DNA from 2 places in the Kitasatospora herbaricolor genome. Region 1 is predicted to be linked to the other one. Evidence: riboswitches for the same ligand, from Rfam matches in the RefSeq annotation. Region 1 holds a riboswitch; the other holds the start of a gene.
The links. Region 1 has a riboswitch for cyclic di-AMP ahead of J2S46_RS24380 (LysM peptidoglycan-binding domain-containing protein). Riboswitches for the same ligand answer to the same signal wherever they lie in the genome.
Positions count from the first base shown of each region.

Region 2: another riboswitch for cyclic di-AMP. It lies ahead of J2S46_RS08325 (M23 family metallopeptidase); the one in region 1 lies ahead of J2S46_RS24380 (LysM peptidoglycan-binding domain-containing protein).

Region 1 covers NZ_JAUSVA010000002.1:5,485,280-5,494,536, reverse strand. The annotation lists gene J2S46_RS24405 (NAD(P)/FAD-dependent oxidoreductase) at 1-1,109, opposite strand, end outside; gene J2S46_RS24400 (Ppx/GppA phosphatase family protein) at 1,600-2,544, opposite strand; partial or broken gene J2S46_RS24395 (DUF501 domain-containing protein) at 2,541-3,199, opposite strand; gene J2S46_RS24390 (FtsB family cell division protein) at 3,196-3,684, opposite strand; gene eno (phosphopyruvate hydratase) at 3,827-5,113, opposite strand; gene J2S46_RS24380 (LysM peptidoglycan-binding domain-containing protein) at 5,359-6,303, opposite strand; cyclic di-AMP (ydaO/yuaA leader) riboswitch at 6,303-6,475, opposite strand; gene J2S46_RS24375 (cytochrome P450 family protein) at 6,705-7,958, opposite strand; gene J2S46_RS24370 (SDR family NAD(P)-dependent oxidoreductase) at 8,106-8,549, shown strand; gene J2S46_RS24365 (nucleoside triphosphate pyrophosphohydrolase) at 8,649-9,257, opposite strand, start outside.
Region 2 covers NZ_JAUSVA010000002.1:1,822,002-1,831,258, reverse strand. The annotation lists gene J2S46_RS08355 (NAD(P)/FAD-dependent oxidoreductase) at 20-1,378, opposite strand; gene J2S46_RS08350 (HipA family kinase) at 1,549-2,304, shown strand; gene J2S46_RS08345 (DUF3037 domain-containing protein) at 2,357-2,752, shown strand; gene J2S46_RS08340 (MarR family winged helix-turn-helix transcriptional regulator) at 2,836-3,288, shown strand; gene purB (adenylosuccinate lyase) at 3,515-4,954, shown strand; gene J2S46_RS08330 (MFS transporter) at 4,971-6,503, opposite strand; cyclic di-AMP (ydaO/yuaA leader) riboswitch at 6,834-6,984, shown strand; gene J2S46_RS08325 (M23 family metallopeptidase) at 6,988-8,052, shown strand; gene J2S46_RS08320 (MDR family MFS transporter) at 8,194-9,257, opposite strand, start outside.

The sequences.
Region 1 (9,257 bases):
GCCACGCCCTTGTGCAGGCCGAGACCGGCCACCGCACCGAGGTTCTTGTGCTTGTACGTGGCCTGCGGGAAGCCCCGCATGCCCGCGATCACGTTGTCGCCGAGGACGATCGCCTGACGGACGGCGTGCTGCGCGTTCGGCGGGCACCAGGCGCCCTCGCCGACGGCGAGGTCAGGCACCTGGGCGTTGTCGCCGGCGGCCCAGACGTAGTCGAAGCCCTGGACCTGGAGGGTCGGCGCGGTGTCGACGTGGCCACGGGGGCCGAGCGGCAGGCCGAAGTGGTTCAGGACCGGGTTGGGCTTGACGCCCGCCGTCCACACGATGGTGGAGGCGTCGGCCTCGACGCCGTTCTTCAGCACGACGTGCTGGTCGACGCAGGAGTCCATCGAGGTCTCGATGTAGATCTCGATGTTGCGCTCTTCGAGCTTTTCCTTGGTCCACAGACCGAGGTCCGGGCCCATCTCCGGGAGGATGCGGTTGGCCGCCTCCACCAGGATGAAGCGCATGTCGTCGCGGCTGACGGTCTTGTAGATCTTCGCCGCGTCCCGCGCCATGTCCTCGACCTCGGCGATGGTCTCGACGCCGGCGAAGCCGCCGCCGATGACCACGAAGGTGAGGGCCTTGCGACGGACGTCCGGGTCCGTGGTGGACTCGGCCTTGTCCAGCTGCGCCATGACGTGGTTGCGGAGGCTGATCGCCTCTTCGACCGTCTTCATGCCGATGCCGTGCTCGGCCAGGCCGGGGATCGGGAAGGTGCGGGAGACCGAGCCGGTGGCCACGACGAGGTAGTCGAAGGGCAGCTCGTAGGTCCCGCCGGCCGGCGGCGCGATGGTGGCGACCTTGCGCGCGTGGTCCACGCCGGTCACGTGACCGGTGAGCACCTCCGCGTTCTTGAGGGCGCTGCGCAGCGGCGCGACGAGGTTGCGAGGCGCGACGTTGCCGCCGGCCGCCTCGGGGAGGAAGGGCAGGTACGTCATGTACGACCGCGGGTCGACGACCGTGACGGTCGCCTCCCCGTAGCGCATCTTCTTGAGGATGCGCATCGCGGCATACAGGCCGACGTAACCACCGCCGACAATGAGGATGCGAGGACGCTCCGTGGTGCTCATATCCGAAAGTATCCAGCACCGTCCGAGGCGCCCTTCGTGAGGCCCGTCACAGGGGTCTGGACACCCTGTGCTACACTACGCGGCCACTCGGGGCGGGGCGGGACTTCCGCTCACTCGTAACAGCTGTTGCCTGTGAGCACAATCGTTCGATCGACCCGCGTGAGCAGCAACGATCCGTGCGGCGCTTGGGTTCCCCACTGCCGATTGCGATTCCACCGCCGGAGCGCGGGACGGCCTGCGAACCAGCGGCCTACGCCTGCGGACGACCTTCGGTCCCACATATCGGACGTAGCGGACCCCTCAGTGCACCGAAAGCGGGGATCGCCATGTGAAGAAATTCACGAACTTTCTCGCCCGGCCCCGCGCGCGGCGCGGCCCCGGGCGCCGATCAGGCGCTCCGGGGCCGGAAACGTAAGCCCCGCAAGGGGCGGGCGGGGCCGACAGGGGCCCGCAGGTCGGACTCGGACGGGGCCCGGAGGGCACCCGGCCGTCAGGCCCGGACGACGCTCCAGGCGATGCCGTCCAGGATGTCGTGCTCGCTGACGACCACCTCGGCGGCGCCGGTCCGCCCCATGATCTCCAGCAGCTCCAGCGCACCGGCCGCGATCACGTCGACCCGCCCCGGATGCATGGCGGGGATCGCCGCGCGCTCGGCGTGCGTGGAGGCCAGCAGCCGCCCGGCGATCTCCGCGACCTGGTCGCGCGAGATCCGCGAGTGGTGGATCCGCTCCGAGTCGTACTCGGGCAGCTCCAGTGCGATCGCGGACACCGTGGTGACGGTGCCGGCCAGGCCGACCAGGGTGGCCGCCCCGGTCAGCCGGACGTCCTCGGCGGCCTTGTCCAGCTCGCCCCGGATGTGCGCCTTGGCGGCGGAGATCTGCCCCAGCGTGGGCAGCTCGGCGCCGGCGAAGTGGCGCTCGGTGAGCCGGACGCAGCCGATGTCCACCGAGCGGGCCGCCTGCACGTCGTCCGTGCCCAGCACGAACTCGGTGGAGCCGCCGCCCAGGTCGAAGACCAGGTAGGGCGAGGGGAACTGACCGCCGGTGAGCTCCTTGGTCGCGCCGACGAAGGAGAGCCGCGCCTCCTCGTCCCCGCTGACCACCTCGGGGGCCACGCCCAGGATGCCCCGGACGCCCTCGGTGTACTCGTCGCTGTTCTCGGCGTCGCGCGAGGCGCTGGTCGCCACGAAGCGGATCCGCTCCGGAGCGACCCCGTAGGAGCTGATCACCTCGGCGTACTCGCGGCAGGCCGCGAAGGTCCGCTCCAGCGCCTCGGGGGCGAGCCGGCCGGTCCGGTCGACGCCCTGGCCGAGCCGGTTGATGACCATCCGGCGGTCGAGGTCGGTGATCGCACCGGTCTCCGGGTCGAGGTCGGCGACCAGCAGGCGGATCGAGTTGGTGCCGCAGTCGATCGCGGCCACCCTGGTGGTGGTCATGCGCCCTCCTCCTCGGCCGCGCGCTTCTTCGCGGCGCGCTCGGCCGCCAGCTGCTCCTTGGCGGCGATCACGGCCGCGTGGTCCTCGGCGGTGGCCCGCTGCTCGGCGACCCGGGCGGCGCTCTCGGCCACCTCGGCGGCGGAGACGCACGGGCCCTTGGCCCACCAGTCCTCCAGCATCCCGATCGCCTCGTCGCCGAGCGGGTTGACCCCGGGCCCGGCCGCCAGCGAGTGGCCGACCAGCACGTGCAGGCACTTCACCCGGTCCGGCATGCCGCCGGCGCTGGGGAAGTTCTCCAGCACCTCGATCGCGTCCCGGCGGGCGATGTAGTCCTCGTGCGCCGACCGGTAGGCGGCGGCCAGTTCCGGGTCCTCGGCGAGCCGGGCGGTCTGCTCCTTCATCACGCCGTCCGCCTCCAGGGTGCCGATCAGCGAGGCGGCCTTGGGGCAGGTCAGGTAGTAGAGGGTGGGGAACGGCGTGCCGTCCGCGAGGCGGGGGGCCGTCTCCACGACGTCCGGGTTGCCGCAGGGGCAGCGGTGGGCGACGCCGCGCAGGCCGCGCGGAACCCGTCCGAGCTGGGCGGCGATCGCGGCGACGTCGGAGTCCGCGACGGCCGCACCGGGGGTGGCGGCGGAGGCGGAGGGGGTGTTCTCAGTGGTCATGGGGAGAGCTGTCTCTAGCGGGGGCAGGGGCGGGGGCGGCGGCCGGGGCCGCGGGCGGGGCCAGGGCGGCCGTGTCGGCGGCGTCCACGGAGTCCCAGACGCTCGCGTACCAGGGCTTGGCGGCTTTCGCCGGGCCGGCTGCGCCGGCCGAGGAGGAGGACTTGGTGGCGCCGGCGGCCGGGTCCACGGAGATGAACGGGGTCTCCCCCGGCATCGCGTAGTGCAGCCGGGCCCGGGCCTGCGCCTTGACGAACTCCGGGTCCTGCCAGCGGGCCTTCTCCCGGCGGAGCTGCTCGACCTGCTGCCGGGCGTGCTCGGCCCGGGCGCGCTGGGCGGAGATCTCCGAGCGCTGGGAGATGAACTGGCGGGTGGGGTAGGCGAGGATCGCCACCAGGGAGCAGAGCACCAGGACGAGCACGGTCGCCCGGCTCGTGAATCGCGGGCGCGCCGCGAAGCCCGGAATCTTCCAGCCTGCCATCTCCCGTTACCCCTCCTGGTCGCGCCGGTGCCCCGGCCCCCACCCTACGGGGTGAGAGCCGGGGCACCGGTGCAGCGGCTGTGTGTCCGCCCCCGTGCTCCGGGGGCGTCTCCCGCCGAGGGCGTCGGCCCTCGTGGCGGGATCAGGCCTCGTACTTGTAGCGCGGGAAGGCGCCCCGGCCGGCGTACTCGGCGGCGTCGTCGAGGATCTCCTCGATGCGCAGCAGCTGGTTGTACTTGGCGACGCGCTCGGAGCGGGCCGGGGCGCCGGTCTTGATCTGGCCGCAGTTGGTGGCGACGGCGAGGTCGGCGATGGTGACGTCCTCGGTCTCGCCGGAGCGGTGCGACATCATGCAGCGGTAGCCGTTGCGCTGGGCCAGCTCGACGGCGTCCAGGGTCTCGGTGAGCGAGCCGATCTGGTTGACCTTCACCAGCAGCGCGTTGGCGGTGCCGGTCTCGATGCCCTTGGCGAGGCGGACCGGGTTGGTGACGAACAGGTCGTCGCCGACCAGCTGGACCTTGTCGCCGAGCTTGACGGTCATGGCCTTCCAGCCGTCCCAGTCCTGCTCGTCCAGCGGGTCCTCGATGGAGACCAGCGGGTACGAGGCGACCAGGTCGGCGTAGTAGTCGATGAGCTCGGCCGAGGTGAGGCCCTTGCCCTCGAACTGGTAGGCGCCGTCCTTGAAGAACTCGGAGGCGGCGACGTCCAGCGCCAGCGCGACGTCCTTGCCGGGCACGTAGCCGGCCTTCTTGATGGCCTCGACGATGAGGTCGAGCGCCTCGCGGTTGCTGTCCAGGTTCGGGGCGAAGCCGCCCTCGTCGCCCAGACCGGTGGAGAGGCCGCGCTCCTTCAGCACGCCCTTGAGCGTGTGGTAGACCTCGACGCCCCAGCGGACGGCCTCGGAGAAGGACTCCGCGCCGATCGGAGCGATCATGAACTCCTGGATGTCGACGTTGGAGTCCGCGTGCGAGCCGCCGTTGAGGATGTTCATCATCGGGACGGGCAGGACGTGCGCGTTGGGACCGCCGAGGTAGCGGAACAGCGGCAGGTCCGAGGCCTCGGAGGCGGCGTGCGCCACGGCGAGCGAGACGCCGAGGATGGCGTTGGCGCCGAGCGAGGACTTGTCCGGGGTGGCGTCCAGGTCGAGCATGGCCTGGTCGATCAGGCGCTGCTCGGTGGCGTCGTAGCCGACGAGCTCCGGGCCGATCTGCTCGATGACGGCCAGGACGGCCTTCTCCACGCCCTTGCCGAAGTAGCGGTTCTTGTCGCCGTCGCGCAGTTCGAGCGCCTCGAAGGCACCGGTGGAGGCGCCGGACGGGACAGCGGCACGGCCGGTGCTGCCGTCGTCGAGGCCGACCTCGACCTCGACCGTGGGGTTGCCACGCGAGTCGAGAATCTCACGGGCTACGACGACATCAATGGACGGCACGAGGCATCTCCTAGCGGAAGCAGGTATCCGCGGACCGTTGTGGAGTCCGGCGGACGATTGCGGAGTCGTTACGACCAGAGCCTAACCGCACGGGCTCTCCCGGCCACGTCGACCTCGGTCCCGTCTCAGCGTGTGGCCCGGCTACCCGCCGGTAGTTCACCTGGATGCCCCACGGGATGCACCCGGAGCGGGGCGAAAGGGGGCGAAGGGGGCCGTACCGGACGGCACGGCCCCGCGCGCCGTGCTCAGCCGAGGTTCAGGACCTGGCCCGGCAGGATGAGGTCCGGGTCGCCGCCCACCACGGTGCGGTTGCCGTCGTACAGCGCGCCCCAGCCGCCGGCCACGCCCTGGCTGCCGGCGATCCCGCCGAGGGTGTCGCCGGGCTGGACGGTGTAGGCCCGGCCGGTCGTCGCGGCGGCGGGGGTGACCGGCGCGGCGGGAGCGGCCTCGGCCGCGGGGGCGGCCGCGGCGGCGGTACGGGCCTGCGGCGTGTCGTCGTCGGCGTGGCGGTCGTAGACGTCCTGGTGGCTCGTCCAGTGCCAGCCGCCGTCCACCTGGTACCAGAAGACCTTGTTGGCCGCGTCCCAGCCGGTGCGGCCGGAGAAGTCCGGGTCCTGGGCCTCGCCGCGGCCGGACGGGGAGCCCTGGCCGTCCGTCGAGACCTTCGCCCGGGTGGCCCGGGCCGGCTTCGACTGCGCCGGCTTGGCGGGCTTGGCGGCGGGAGCGGGCTGCACGCTCCGGGTGCCGGCGTCCTGCGAGGCGCTCTGCGTGGTGGCGTCGGCGGTGTCGACCTGGGCGGAGGCGCCGCCCTTCGTCAGGCCGGCCTTGACCGAGCAGACCGGCCAGGCACCCGGGCCCTGCGAGGAGAGGACCTTCTCCGCGACGGCGATCTGCTGGCCCTTGCTGGCCTTGTGCGCCTGCGGGGCGTACTGGCCGCCGCCGTAGGCCTTCCAGGTGCTCTGGCTGAACTGGAGTCCGCCGTAGTACCCGTTGCCGGTGTTGATGCTCCAGTTCCCGCCGCTCTCGCACTGGGCGACCTTGTCCCAGACGGACACGGGGGCCGCGTGGGCGCCGGTGGCGGCGAGGAGCGGCATCGCGAGTCCGACCCCGGCGACGCCCGCCACGGCGATCGCCTTCTCGGCCTGGGTACGACGACGGTGACGACCGTTACCAACGAACAGCATGGACATGTCCCTCTCCGCACGCCTGCGAGGTGAGCTGTCGGGTTCGGACCGGGAGGTGGCCCGGCCGCCTCGGGCGGAATCCTTCTTCCACCTGATGCGGCTTCACCCCAAGCCGTGGGGAACGGCAGAAAATCCTGGGTCCCCCGCCCCTGCCCAAGGGTCTGGTCGGTTTCCCGGACGCGCGGCGGGCAGGACTCGGCGTTCCGCGCACGGGTGTTCGCAGCTGCGAACACCAGGGAGAGTAGACAGATCCTCACATCAATCACAAGCTCATATCGCATACATCACACGGAAATTACGACAGTCGGCGGATCGTTCACAAACCACGCCCATTTGTCCGTATTGATGCGTGTTCTGAGCGTCCGTGAGCGATCCTGTCCGACACGCCGTCAGCGTTTCCCGGCCGGTCAGAGCGCCTTCGCCGGAGTGAATTCGACCGGGAGTTCACGAAGCCCACGCATGATCAGCCCACCACGCCAGCGAAGTTCCTCCGGTTCCGCCGCAAGCCGCAGATCAGGCAGCCGGGTGAGCAGCGTGGCCAGCGCGGCCTGGCCTTCCAGCCGGGCCAGCGGTGCGCCGATGCAGTAGTGGATCCCGTGGCCGAAACCGAGATGCGGATTGTCCTTCCGGGCGATGTCGAGGGTGTTCTCGTCCGCGAAACGCGCCGGATCGCGGTCCGCCGCCGCCAGCACCACCAGCACCGGGTCGCCGACCGGGATGTCCACCCCGCCGATCGTCAGCGGGTGGGTCGCGAACCGCCAGGTGGCCAGCTCCACCGGACCGTCGTAGCGCAGCAGTTCCTCCACCGCCGTGGCCAGCAGCCCGGTCTCCCCCGCCGCCACCGAGTCCTGCAGCAGGGCCCGCTGCCCGGGGTGGCGCAGCAGGGCGTACAGGCCGTTGCCGATCAGGTTGACCGTGGTCTCGAAGCCCGCGAACAGCAGGATGAAGGCCATCGCGGCGGCCTCGTTCTCGGTGAGGTGCTCACCGTGGTCACTGGCCCGGATCAGCCCGGAGATCAGGTCGTCGCCCAGGTCGGCCCGCTTGCGGTGGATCAGCTCCAGCAGGTAGGAGCGCATCCGCTTCACCGCGCGGGCCACCCCGCCGCGCGGACCGCCGCCGTGCCGGATCATCATGCCCGCCCAGTCGCGGAAGTCGTCCTGGTCCTGCGGCGGGACGCCGAGCAGGTCGCAGATCGCGTAGATGGGGAGCGGGAAGGCGAACTCGTGGATCAGGTCGGCCGAGCCGCGCCCGGCGAAGGAGTCGATCAGCCGGTCGGTCAGCTGCTGCACCCGCGGCTCGAACTCCGCCACCCGGCGCGGCGTGAACGCCTTCGACACCAGCCGCCGCAGCCTGGTGTGGTCCGGCGGGTCGATGTTCAGCAGGTGCGTCATCAGGTCGGCGCTGCGCTCGCCCGGGATCCCCACCCGCCCGGTGCGGTGCGCCTGCTCGCTGTGGTGCGCCGGGTTCTTCGAGAGCCGGCCGTCGGCCAGCGCCTGCCGGGCGTCCGCGTACCGGGTGACCAGCCAGGCGTCCACCCCGCTCGGCAGCGTGGTGCGGTGCACCGGGGAGTGCTCGCGCAGCCACGCGTACGCGGGGTAGGGGTCGGCGGCGAACTCCCACGTGAAGAGGGGAGGCTGGGCGGGGTTCGGCTGATCCGGCATGTCCTGACCGTATCCGGTGGCCGGCAGGCGTGAGCCTGGTCACCTGATGGGTAATCCCTGTTGCGGAGGGTCGTGACGTGCCTAGGATCCTCCGACATGTCTTTGGTGGGCGCCGGTGCGGTGTCGCCCACAGGGAGGAGCGCACCCATGCGGGTAGCCGGGGCAGTGGTGGTCATCGCGGTACTGGACGGCGGTTCGGGCGCCGACCTGGCCCGCCGGTTCACGGCCGCCGGCGCCGCCGGGGTGCTCATCGCCGACCAGCACCCCAACCGGGCCGAGGACCTCGCCGCCGAACTCGACCGCCCGGGCTGCCCGGTGGTCGGGGTGTGCGGCGACATCCACCGCCCCAGCGACGTGGCCGCCCTGGTCGACACCGCGGAGAAGCACCTCGGCCCGATCGACCTGTTCTGCGTGGCCGGGCCCGACGGCGAGCGGATCGTCTCGCTGGCCGAGCTGCCCGACCACCTCGACCGGCTCGCCGAACTGCTCGCCCTCGTCGGCGAGGCGATCAGCGAGGTCATCCCGCCGCAGCGCCGGGCCGCGGACGACCAGGCGCTCACCGGCACCGCCGCGGGCACCGAGCGCGGCTGAGGCCGGCCCCGCCCCATCCCGACCGGCCGCACCGCGTGCGGCCGGCTACCCGCGCCCGTGCCGCCGCGCGCCGGGGCCGCCGGTGTCAGTCCGCCCGGTTCAGTCCGTCAGGCCCTCCGCCGCCCGGACCTCCCGGCGGTAGCCGCGGGCACTCGCCCGGAGCGCCGCGTCCACGTCCACGCCGGCGTCGTGCGCCCGCTGCGCCACCGCGAGCAGCAGCCGGCCCGCCGACTCCGCGGTCAGCTCCGCCGGCAGCTCGTACGGGGCGTCCGGCACGGCGGTGAAGCCCGCACGCCGCACCCGGGAGACCAGCTTCGCCGCGTACGCCAGCGCCGGCAGGCCGGCCGGCACGCCGTCCAGGACGGACTCGCGCTGCTTCTCGGCCGCCTTCAGCTGCTCCCAGTTCGCCTCGACCGCGGCCGTCCCCTCCGCCTCGACGTCGCCGAAGACGTGCGGGTGGCGGTACATCAGCTTCTCGACGATGTCGCCCGCCACGTCGTCGATCGAGAACGGGTCCTCGGGGTGCTCCTCGGCGATCCGGGAGTGGAAGAACACCTGCAGCAGGACGTCCCCCAGCTCCTCGCGGAGCGTCTCGCGGTCACCCTCCTCGATCGCCTCGACCAGCTCGAAGGCCTCCTCCACCAGATACTTCACCAGGGAGGCGTGGGTCTGCTCGGCGTCCCACGGGCAGCCGCCGGGCGACCGCAG
Region 2 (9,257 bases), 3.7 Mb from region 1:
GCGGACGCGTCCGGGCCGGTCAGCCCTTGGCGAGCAGTGCCTGGGCGTGCGCCCTGACCTGATCCTTCGTCAGATAGGCGTCGGTGTACTCGAAGTCTCGCAGCCGGGCGGGCTGGCGGGCGAGGAACCCGGTGCGGACGAAGTCGTCGCCGGCGGTCGCGTTGAGCAGCCAGTTCGCGCCGACCCGGAACTTCGCCGCGTTGGTCCGCATCGCCATCAGGTGGTACCCGCGCGCCACCAGCTGGGCGGGGACGCCCTCCAGCTCGATGCCGACCGGCTTTGAGACCGCGTCCTTGCCGCCGAGGTCCACCACCAGGCCCAGGTCCTTGTGGTAGTACGGCTCCAGGGGCCGGCCGCGCAGCGAGGCGATCAGGTTGTCGGCGACCGCCTTGCCCTGCCGGGCGGAGTGCTGGGCGGTCGGCGGGCAGACCGCGCCGTCGCCCTTGGCGAGGTCCGGGACGGCGGCCGCGTCGCCGAGCGCGAAGACGCCCTCGAACTGCGGCACCCGCATCTCCGCGGTGACCGCCACCCGGCCGCGCACCGTCTCGGCGTCCAGGGTCGCGATCAGCGGGCTCGCCGCGACGCCGGCCGTCCAGATCAGCGTCCGGCTGGGGAGCACCCGGCCGTCGGTGAACTTGACGCTCTCGGCGCCCACCTCGGCCACCGACACGCCGAGCGACACCTCGATGCCGCGGGCACGCAGCACCCGCAGCGCCGTCTCGCCCAGCGCGTCGCCGAGCTCGGGCATCAGCTTCGGGGCGATGTCGATCAGGTGCCACTTGATCTGCCGGGCGTCCAGCCGCGGGTAGCGCCTGGCCGCGGCGGTGGTCAGCCGCTGCAGGCAGGCCGCCGTCTCGGTGCCGGCGTAGCCGCCGCCGACCACCACGAACTGCAGCCGGGACTCCCGCTCGCGCTGGTCCAGGCTGGCCGAGGCGAGGTCGAGCTGGGCGATCACGTGGTCCCGGACGTACGTCGCCTCCGCGAGCGTCTTCATGCCGCGCGCGTAGTCGGTCAGGCCGGGGATGTCGAAGGTCCGGGTCACGCTGCCGGGGGCGAGCACCAGGTAGTCGTAGCGTTCGGCGACCACCTCGTCGGTGATCTTCCGGACCACGCAGACCTTCGAGCGCGGGTCGACGCCGATCGCCCCGCCCGGGACGATGTGCGTCCGCCGCAGGGTCCGCCGCAGCGAGACGGCCACCGACTGCGGGGTGAGCACACCGGCCGCGACGTGCGGCAGCAGCGGCAGGTAGAGCTGGTAGCTGAACGGCGTGACCAGGGAGATCTCCGCCTCCGCGGGCGTGAGCTTGCGTTCCAGGCGGCGCGCGCATTCCAGTCCGGCGAAGCCGCCACCAACGATCAGGATCCGAGGTCGTTCCATCGTTCATCCCTTACAGTGCTGGTCCGAGCCGAGCCGGGACAACCAGGCCCCCTTCGGCGCGGCACGTCCGGCCGGGCGGGGCCCACTGCCCGCCACACTCGCACGGACCAACCGGCCCTGCCACCGCAGCGGTGCGGACGGTTGACCTGACGGATCGGTAGGCTGTCCGGGTGCTCTCCGAGGTGACGGCGGTCCGTTATGTGACGCCACTACGTGAAGGCGGCTCGATGCCGGGCCTGGTCGAGGCCGACGACCACCGGCTCTACGCGCTCAAGTGGGTGGGGGCCGCGCAGGGCCGCAAGGCGCTGGTCGCGGAGGTGCTGGCCGGCGAACTGGGCCGGCGGCTCGGCCTGCCGGTGCCGGAGCTGGTCACCGTCGACCTCGACCCGGTGCTCGCCCGCAGCGAGCCCGACCAGCAGGTGCAGGACCAGATGCGGGCCAGCGGCGGCACCAACCTCGGGATGGCCTTCGTCAGCGGGGCGTTCAACTTCGACCCGCTCTGCTTCGAGGTCGACCCGCAGCTGGCCGGGCGGGTGCTCTGGTTCGACGCGCTGATCGGCAACGTCGACCGGTCCTGGCGCAACCCCAACCTGCTGGTCGCCACCGGCGGCCTGCGGCTGATCGACCACGGCGCCAGCCTGATCTTCCACCACCACTGGGCGGGCGCGGCCGGCTGGGTCCGGCGCCCGTACGACGCCGGCGACCACGCCCTGCTGGGGGCCGGGCCGGACGTCGCGGCGGCCGACGCGCTGCTGGCACCGCTCGCCGAGGAGGCGCTGGCCGGCGCGGTGGCGCAGATCCCCGAGGTCTGGCTGGAGGACGAGGCCGGCTTCGACTCGCCGGACGCGGTGCGCGCGGCCTACCTGGCCCAGCTCCGGGCCCGGCTGGCCGGCCCCCGCGACTGGCTCCCGGAGGTGTCCGGGTGAGCGCCGGCGGGACGCGTCAGGACGCCGGATCCGAGCGATCGAAGGAAACGCCGTGAGCACCACCGACGGAACGCTGCACGACTACGAGTACGCGCTGGTGCGGGCGGTTCCCCGGGTCGAGCGCGGGGAGTGCGTCAACATCGGCGTGCTGCTCTACTGCCGGCAGAGCGGCCACCTCGGGGCCCGCACCCACCTGGACCAGGCCCGGCTGCTGGCGCTCGACCCGGTGGCGGACGTGGCCGCGGTGCGCCGGGCGCTGCACGGCATCGAGGTGGTCTGCGCGGGCGGCCCCGAGGCCGGCCCGGCGGCGGCCGACGACCCCGGCCGGCGGTTCCGCTGGCTGACCGCCCCGCGCAGCGCCGTCGTCCAGCCCGGGCCGGTGCACACCGGCCTGACCGCCGACCCGGAGGCGGAGCTGCGCCGGCTCTTCGACCAGCTGGTGCTCTGACCCGGGCCCCACCAGGGGTGAGGTTGGACATTTGCGGTGGTCAAAGCTGGAGCAGGTGAACCTTCTACGCGTACGCTGGCCGCATGGGTTCGACACCGACGGCGACCGCCGCACCGACCACCGCCGAGCTGATGGAGGCGCTGGCCGCCGTCGGCGCCGCGTACTTCCAGGACTTCGCGGGCGCGGCGGCCCGGCACGGGCTCTCGTCCTCGCAAGCCAAGGCACTGGGTGCGGTGCACGAGCCGGTGCCGATGCGGGCGCTGGCGGGGCGGCTCGGCTGCGACGCCTCCAACGTGACCGGCATCGTCGACCGGCTGGAGGCCCTCGGGCTGGCCCACCGGGAGGCGGCGGCGGGCGACCGACGGGTCAAGATCGTGGTGATCACCGAGCAGGGCCGGGAGATCCTGGCCCTGATCCGGGCCGAGATGGCCCGGACCCACCAGGCCTTCGACGCCATGAGCGAGGAGCAGCGGGTGGCGCTGTACTCGATCTGCCACCAGGTGCTGCCCGTGCTCACCGGCCGCCCGGCGGCCTGAGGACGGTTCCGCCCGGCTGCCGCCGGCCGTGCGCTGCTGCGGAAGACGCCGGGACGCGGCCGTCCGGGCCGGCGGTGCTGGCCGCCCCCGCCGCCCCCGCTGTCCGGGGCCGGTCCGTGCGGCTGCTGCGCCGGGTGCTCGCGCGGTGACCGGGCGCCGCACCGGCGGCGCGCTCGGGGTGGTCCGCCGACGGTCCGGCTGACCTCGGCTGTTAGGCTTGCGAAGCGTGAGCGCGAAGCCCCAGATCCCCAATGTCCTGGCCTCCCGGTACGCCTCGGCGACCCTGGCCCAGCTGTGGTCCCCCGAGCACAAGGTGGTCCTTGAGCGCCACCTGTGGCTCGCCGTCCTGAAGGCCCAGCAGGACCTCGGCGTCGAGGTGCCCGCCAACGCCGTCGCCGACTACGAGCGCGTCCTCGACCAGGTCGACCTCGACTCCATCGCCGCGCGTGAGCGTGTCACCCGCCACGACGTCAAGGCCCGCATCGAGGAGTTCAGCGACCTCGCCGGCCACGAGCAGATCCACAAGGGCATGACCTCTCGGGACCTCACCGAGAACGTCGAGCAGCTCCAGATCCACCAGTCCCTGCAGCACGTCCGCGACCGTACGGTGGCGGTGCTGGTGCGCCTGGGCCGGCTCGCCGCGCAGTACTCCGAGCTGGTCATGGCCGGCCGCTCGCACAACGTGGCCGCGCAGGCGACCACCCTCGGCAAGCGGTTCGCCACCGTGGCCGACGAACTCCTGGTGGCGTTCAACCGCCTGGAGGAGCTGATCGCCCGGTACCCGCTGCGCGGGATCAAGGGCCCGGTCGGCACCGCCCAGGACATGCTGGACCTGCTGGGCGGGGGCAGCGAGGGCACCGCCAAGCTGGCCGAGCTGGAGCAGCGGGTGGCGGGCCACCTCGGCTTCGACCACGTGCTGACCAGCGTCGGCCAGGTCTACCCGCGCTCGCTGGACTTCGAGGTGCTCTCCGCCCTGGTGCAGCTGTCCGCCGCGCCGTCCAGCCTGGCCAAGACCATCCGCCTGATGGCCGGCCACGAGCTGGTCACCGAGGGCTTCAAGGAGGGCCAGGTCGGCTCCTCCGCGATGCCGCACAAGATGAACACCCGCTCCTGCGAGCGCGTCAACGGCCTGGCCGTCATCCTGCGCGGGTACGCCTCGATGACCGCCGAGCTCGGCGGCGACCAGTGGAACGAGGGCGACGTCTCCTGCTCGGTGGTGCGCCGGGTCGCGCTGCCGGACGCCTTCTTCGCCTTCGACGGCCTGCTGGAGACCTTCCTGACCGTCCTCGACGAGTTCGGCGCCTTCCCGGCCGTGATCGAGGCCGAGCTGGACCGCTACCTGCCGTTCCTCGCCACCACCAAGGTGCTGATGGGCGCGGTGCGCGCGGGCGTCGGCCGGGAGACCGGGCACGAGGTCATCAAGGAGCACGCCGTCGCGTCCGCGCTGGCGATGCGGGCCGGCGCCCGGGAGAACGAGCTGCTGGACCGGCTGGCCGCCGACGAGCGGATGCCGCTCGGCCGCGCCGAGCTGGACGCGCTGCTCGCCGACCGGATCTCCTTCACCGGTGCGGCCGGGGCGCAGGTCGCCGAGGTCGTCCGCCGGATCGAGGCGGTCGCGGCCGCCCACCCGGAGGCCGCCAAGTACGCGCCCGGTGACATTCTCTGACCTGTCGTCAGTTTTCTCAGGGCCCTGTCGCGTTCCCCGCGGCAGGGCCCCGAGGCGTTCCGGGGCGCTCGTGCCCCGGATCGATCGGCGGTCCGCAGGCGCCGCAGGACCAGGCCGCGTCCGGCTCGGCGACCGGGTGGTCCTCGGGGGCCAGCACGTTGCCGCGGACGGTGGCCAGCGCGAGCAGGCCGCCGGTGACCAGCAGTCCGGCGCAGATCAGCATCGAGGTCCGGAAGGCCGCGTCCACCGAGTCCGGCACCTGGTAGGCGTCGCCGCTCAGCCCGGACAGCGCGGGCAGCGCCGCGACCGCGAGCAGGCCGGCCGCCCGGGCCGCCGCGTTGTTGACGCCGCTGGCGATCCCGGCCCGGCGCACCTCCACCGCGGCCAGCACCGTCGCGGTGAGCGGCGCCACCAGCAGGACCATCCCGCAGCCCATCACGGTGGTGGCCGGCAGCACCTCCGTCCAGTAGGAGGCGTCCGGGCCGATCCGCAGCATCAGCAGCACGCCCGTCGCGCAGATCAGCGGCCCGAGGAACAGCGGCAGCCGGGGGCCGATCCGCTTGCCGAGCCGACCGGCCCGGGCGGACAGCGCCAGCATCAGCACTGTGATCGGCAGCAGGGCGAGCCCGGAGGTCAGCGGGGTGAAGCCGGAGACCGTCTGGAGCTGCACCACCAGCAGGAAGAACACGCCGCTGAAGGCCGCGTACACGCAGAGGGTGACCAGGTTCACCGCGGTGAACAGGCGTGAGGAGAACAGCTCCAGCGGCAGCATCGGGGACGCGGTGCGCCGTTCGACGGCGATGAACACCGCGCCGAGCAGCAGCCCGGCGGCGCCGGAGAGCCAGACCGCGGGGGAGAGCCCTTCGCCGGCGGCCGTCAGCGCGTAGGTCACCCCGCCGAGGGCGAGCGCGGCCAGCACCGCCCCCGCGATGTCGAAGCTGCCGGTGGCGCTCTCGTCCCGGCTCTCCGGTACGTGCCGCAGCGAGACGGCGAGCACCACGGCGGCCAACGGCACGTTCAGCAGGAAGATCCAGCGCCAGCCCGGGCCGTCCACCAGCCAGCCGCCCAGGAAGGGGCCGACCGCCGCGGCGACCCCGCCGAGGCCGGACCAGAGGCCGACCGCCGCCGAGCGGTCGTCGGGCCGGAAGGTCGCCTGCAGCATCGCCAGGGATCCGGGGGTGAGCAGCGCGCCGCCGATGCCCTGCAGGGCGCGGGCCGCGATCAGCACCCCGACGTTCGGGGCGGCCGCGCAGACGGCGGAGGCGACGGCGAACCAGCAGACGCCGATCAGGAAGACCCGGCGCCGGCCGTACCGGTCGCCGAGCGCCCCGCCGAGCAGGATCAGCCCGGCCAGGGTGAGCAGATAGGCGTTCAGAGTCCATTGCAGGGCGGCCAAGGAGGCGCCGAGGTCCTCGCCGATCCGCGGCAGGGCGACGTTGACGACGGTGCCGTCCAGCATGGCCATGCTGGAGCCGAGCACCGTGGCCAGCACCACCCAGCGCCCCTGCGGGGTGCCGATCCTGAGTGCGCCGGCGGCGTCGGTTTCCACGGCTCGATCCTGCGCCCGGGGGGCCTACGTGACAAGGGTCACCGGCGGCGCGTCCGGGTGGTGGCTGAGCGTGTGCGGTGGTGGACGCAGGGCCGAGAATGTCGGCGCAGGGGGGTCGGACGGTCGCTCAGCGCGATTGGATTGTGCACGTACTGCACAGTCGATCATTCGGAGAGTCACTGAATTCCCTGGGATTTTTGTGAATTTCCGGAGGTGAATGTGATCGACATTGATTAACCCGGGCCGATGGGCTTTGCTTCAGCGACCGCCCGGCCAATGTCCGGGTGGGCCCGCCGGGTGGAACGCCTAGTCCTGCCGCTGCCCGGGGGCTTCGAACGAACTCTGTACGGCAGGAGTGGGGGACCCACAGGTAAGTCGCCGTCCCGTCAGCCGGGACGGCTTGGGGTGAAGCCGCGCTTGCGGCCGGGCAACTCCAGCCCGAACCCGACAGCTCACCTCGCAGGCGTCGGAGAGGAAATACCCCATGCCCGCACAGGCAAAGCACCGTCGTAACCGTCTGCCCCGTCTCGCCCGGATCGGCATCGCCACCGGTGTGACCGGCGCGGTTCTCGCCCTTCCCCTGGTGACCGCCGTCAGCGCCTCGGCGCACGAGGTCCCGGCCGCCAAGTCGCAGTCCACCACCTGGACCGGTGCCACCAGCGCCGACGCCGTGGCCGTCAAGGCCGCCGCCGTCGAGACCGCCCCCGCCGCGGCCCCGGCCGCCGCGCCGGCCGCCGCCGTCGACGAGACCTACAAGGTGGTCGGCGGTGACACCCTGTCGAAGATCGCCGCGGCGAAGAACGTCGACGGCGGGTGGCACGCGCTGTACGAGACCAACCGCTCGGTCGTCGGCGCCAACCCGAACCTGATCTACCCGGGTCAGCAGCTCGTGGTCGGCAAGGCCGCCGCCCAGGCGCCCGCCGCCGCCCCGGCCCCGAAGACCTCCTCCGACTCCGCGCCGGCCAAGAAGGCCACCCCGGCCCCGAAGGTCACTCAGGCCCCGAAGGCCACTCAGGCGCCCAAGGTCGCCGAGGCCCCGAAGGCCACTCAGGCCCCGAAGCCGGTCGAGGCTCCCAAGCCCGCCGCCACCACCGCGCCGAAGCCGGCCGTCACCCCGGCCCCGGCCGCGGCCGCCAGCACCTCCGGCTACACCGCGCCGATCGCCGGCGCCCGCCTCGGCACCGCCTACGGCGTGGCCGGCTCCATGTGGTCCAGCGGCCACCACACCGGTGCCGACTTCGTCGCCGCCACCGGCACCCCGCTGAAGGCCGTCGCGGCCGGCACCGTCGTCAAGGCGGGCCCGGGCGGCGCCTACGGCAACGAGGTCGAGATCAAGCTGGCGGACGGCAAGTACGCCCAGTACGCCCACCTCTCCTCGATCGGCGTCAAGGTCGGCCAGACCGTGACCGTCGGCCAGCAGATCGGTCTCTCCGGCGCGACCGGCAACGTGACCGGCCCGCACCTGCACTTCGAGATCCGCACCGGCTCGGAGTACGGCTCGGACATCGACCCGATCGCCTACCTCCGTGCGCACGGCGTCAGCATCTGACACCGGGTACGAACCCTCGCGGCCTGATGCGCCGCGGTAGTTGAACACCGGCCGGGCCGGCAGCGAACGCTCATCGCTGCGGGCCCGGCCAGTTCGCGTTTCCTCGGGGGGGGGGGATTTCCGGCGGCACCTTTCCTCCGGTCAGGCCGGCACGCTCTCCCGGTGCACCTGGTCGTCCTCGTACAGTCTGGTCGCGATGGCCTCGACCGCGCGGTCGAGCCGGGCCCGGTCGGCGGGGTCGGTGACGTCCCAGTCGTCCAGGTGCCGGTCGATCCAGTGTCGCCAGGCCTCGGCGAGGCGCTCGACCTCGCGCTCGCCCCGGGGGGTGAGCGCCAGCACCCCGTGCTCGCTCTCGGCGAGGCCCGCGCGCAGGGTCCGCTCGGCCGCGGGCCGGACGACCTCCTCCGGCATGTGGTGCGCGGTCGCGATGGCCAGCAGGGTGGCTCCGCCCTGGAGCTTGGTGCGCCAGTAGATCTGACCGAGCATCCAGGCCTGGTCCGGGCCGACCGTGCTGCCCGAGTCGGCCAGCAGCCGGCGCCCGATCTCCGGCCGTCCCTTGGCCTTGCGCAGCAGGTTGGCGAGCGCCCGCTCCAGCTGCCGGTCGGCGTCCCCGCTGTCCGGTGCGCCGAAGGCCTCGCCCATGTCGGAGGCGCCGGCCCGGGCGCTGTCCCGCAGCGGCACCTCCTTCAGGAACCAGGCCACCACGAAGCCCACCAGGGCGACCGGCACCACCCACTGGAAGACGTAGTTGATGGTGTCGGCGTAGGCCTGGACGAACGGCTGGGCCACGTCGGCGGGCAGCTCCCGCAGCGCCTGCGGGCTCTGCACCGCGGCCGGCGGCACGCCGGGGGACTGCGCGAAGGCCTCCTCCAGGTTGGGGCCCAGCTGGTTGGTGAAGAGGGTGCCGAACACCGCCGTGCCGAAGGAGCTGCCGAGCGTCCGGAAGAAGGTGACGCCGGAGGTCGCGGTGCCCAGCTCGTGGTACGGGACGGTGTTCTGGACGGCGATGGTCAGCACCTGCATGGCCAGACCGATGCCGAGCCCCAGGACGAACATGTACAGGGACTCCAGCCAGACGCCGGTGTCCGGACCCATCGTCGACATCAGGTACAGGCCCAGCGCCATCACGGCGGTGCCGAGGATCGGGAAGATCCGGTAGCGGCCGGTGCGGCTCACCACCACGCCCGAGAGCACCGACATGCCGA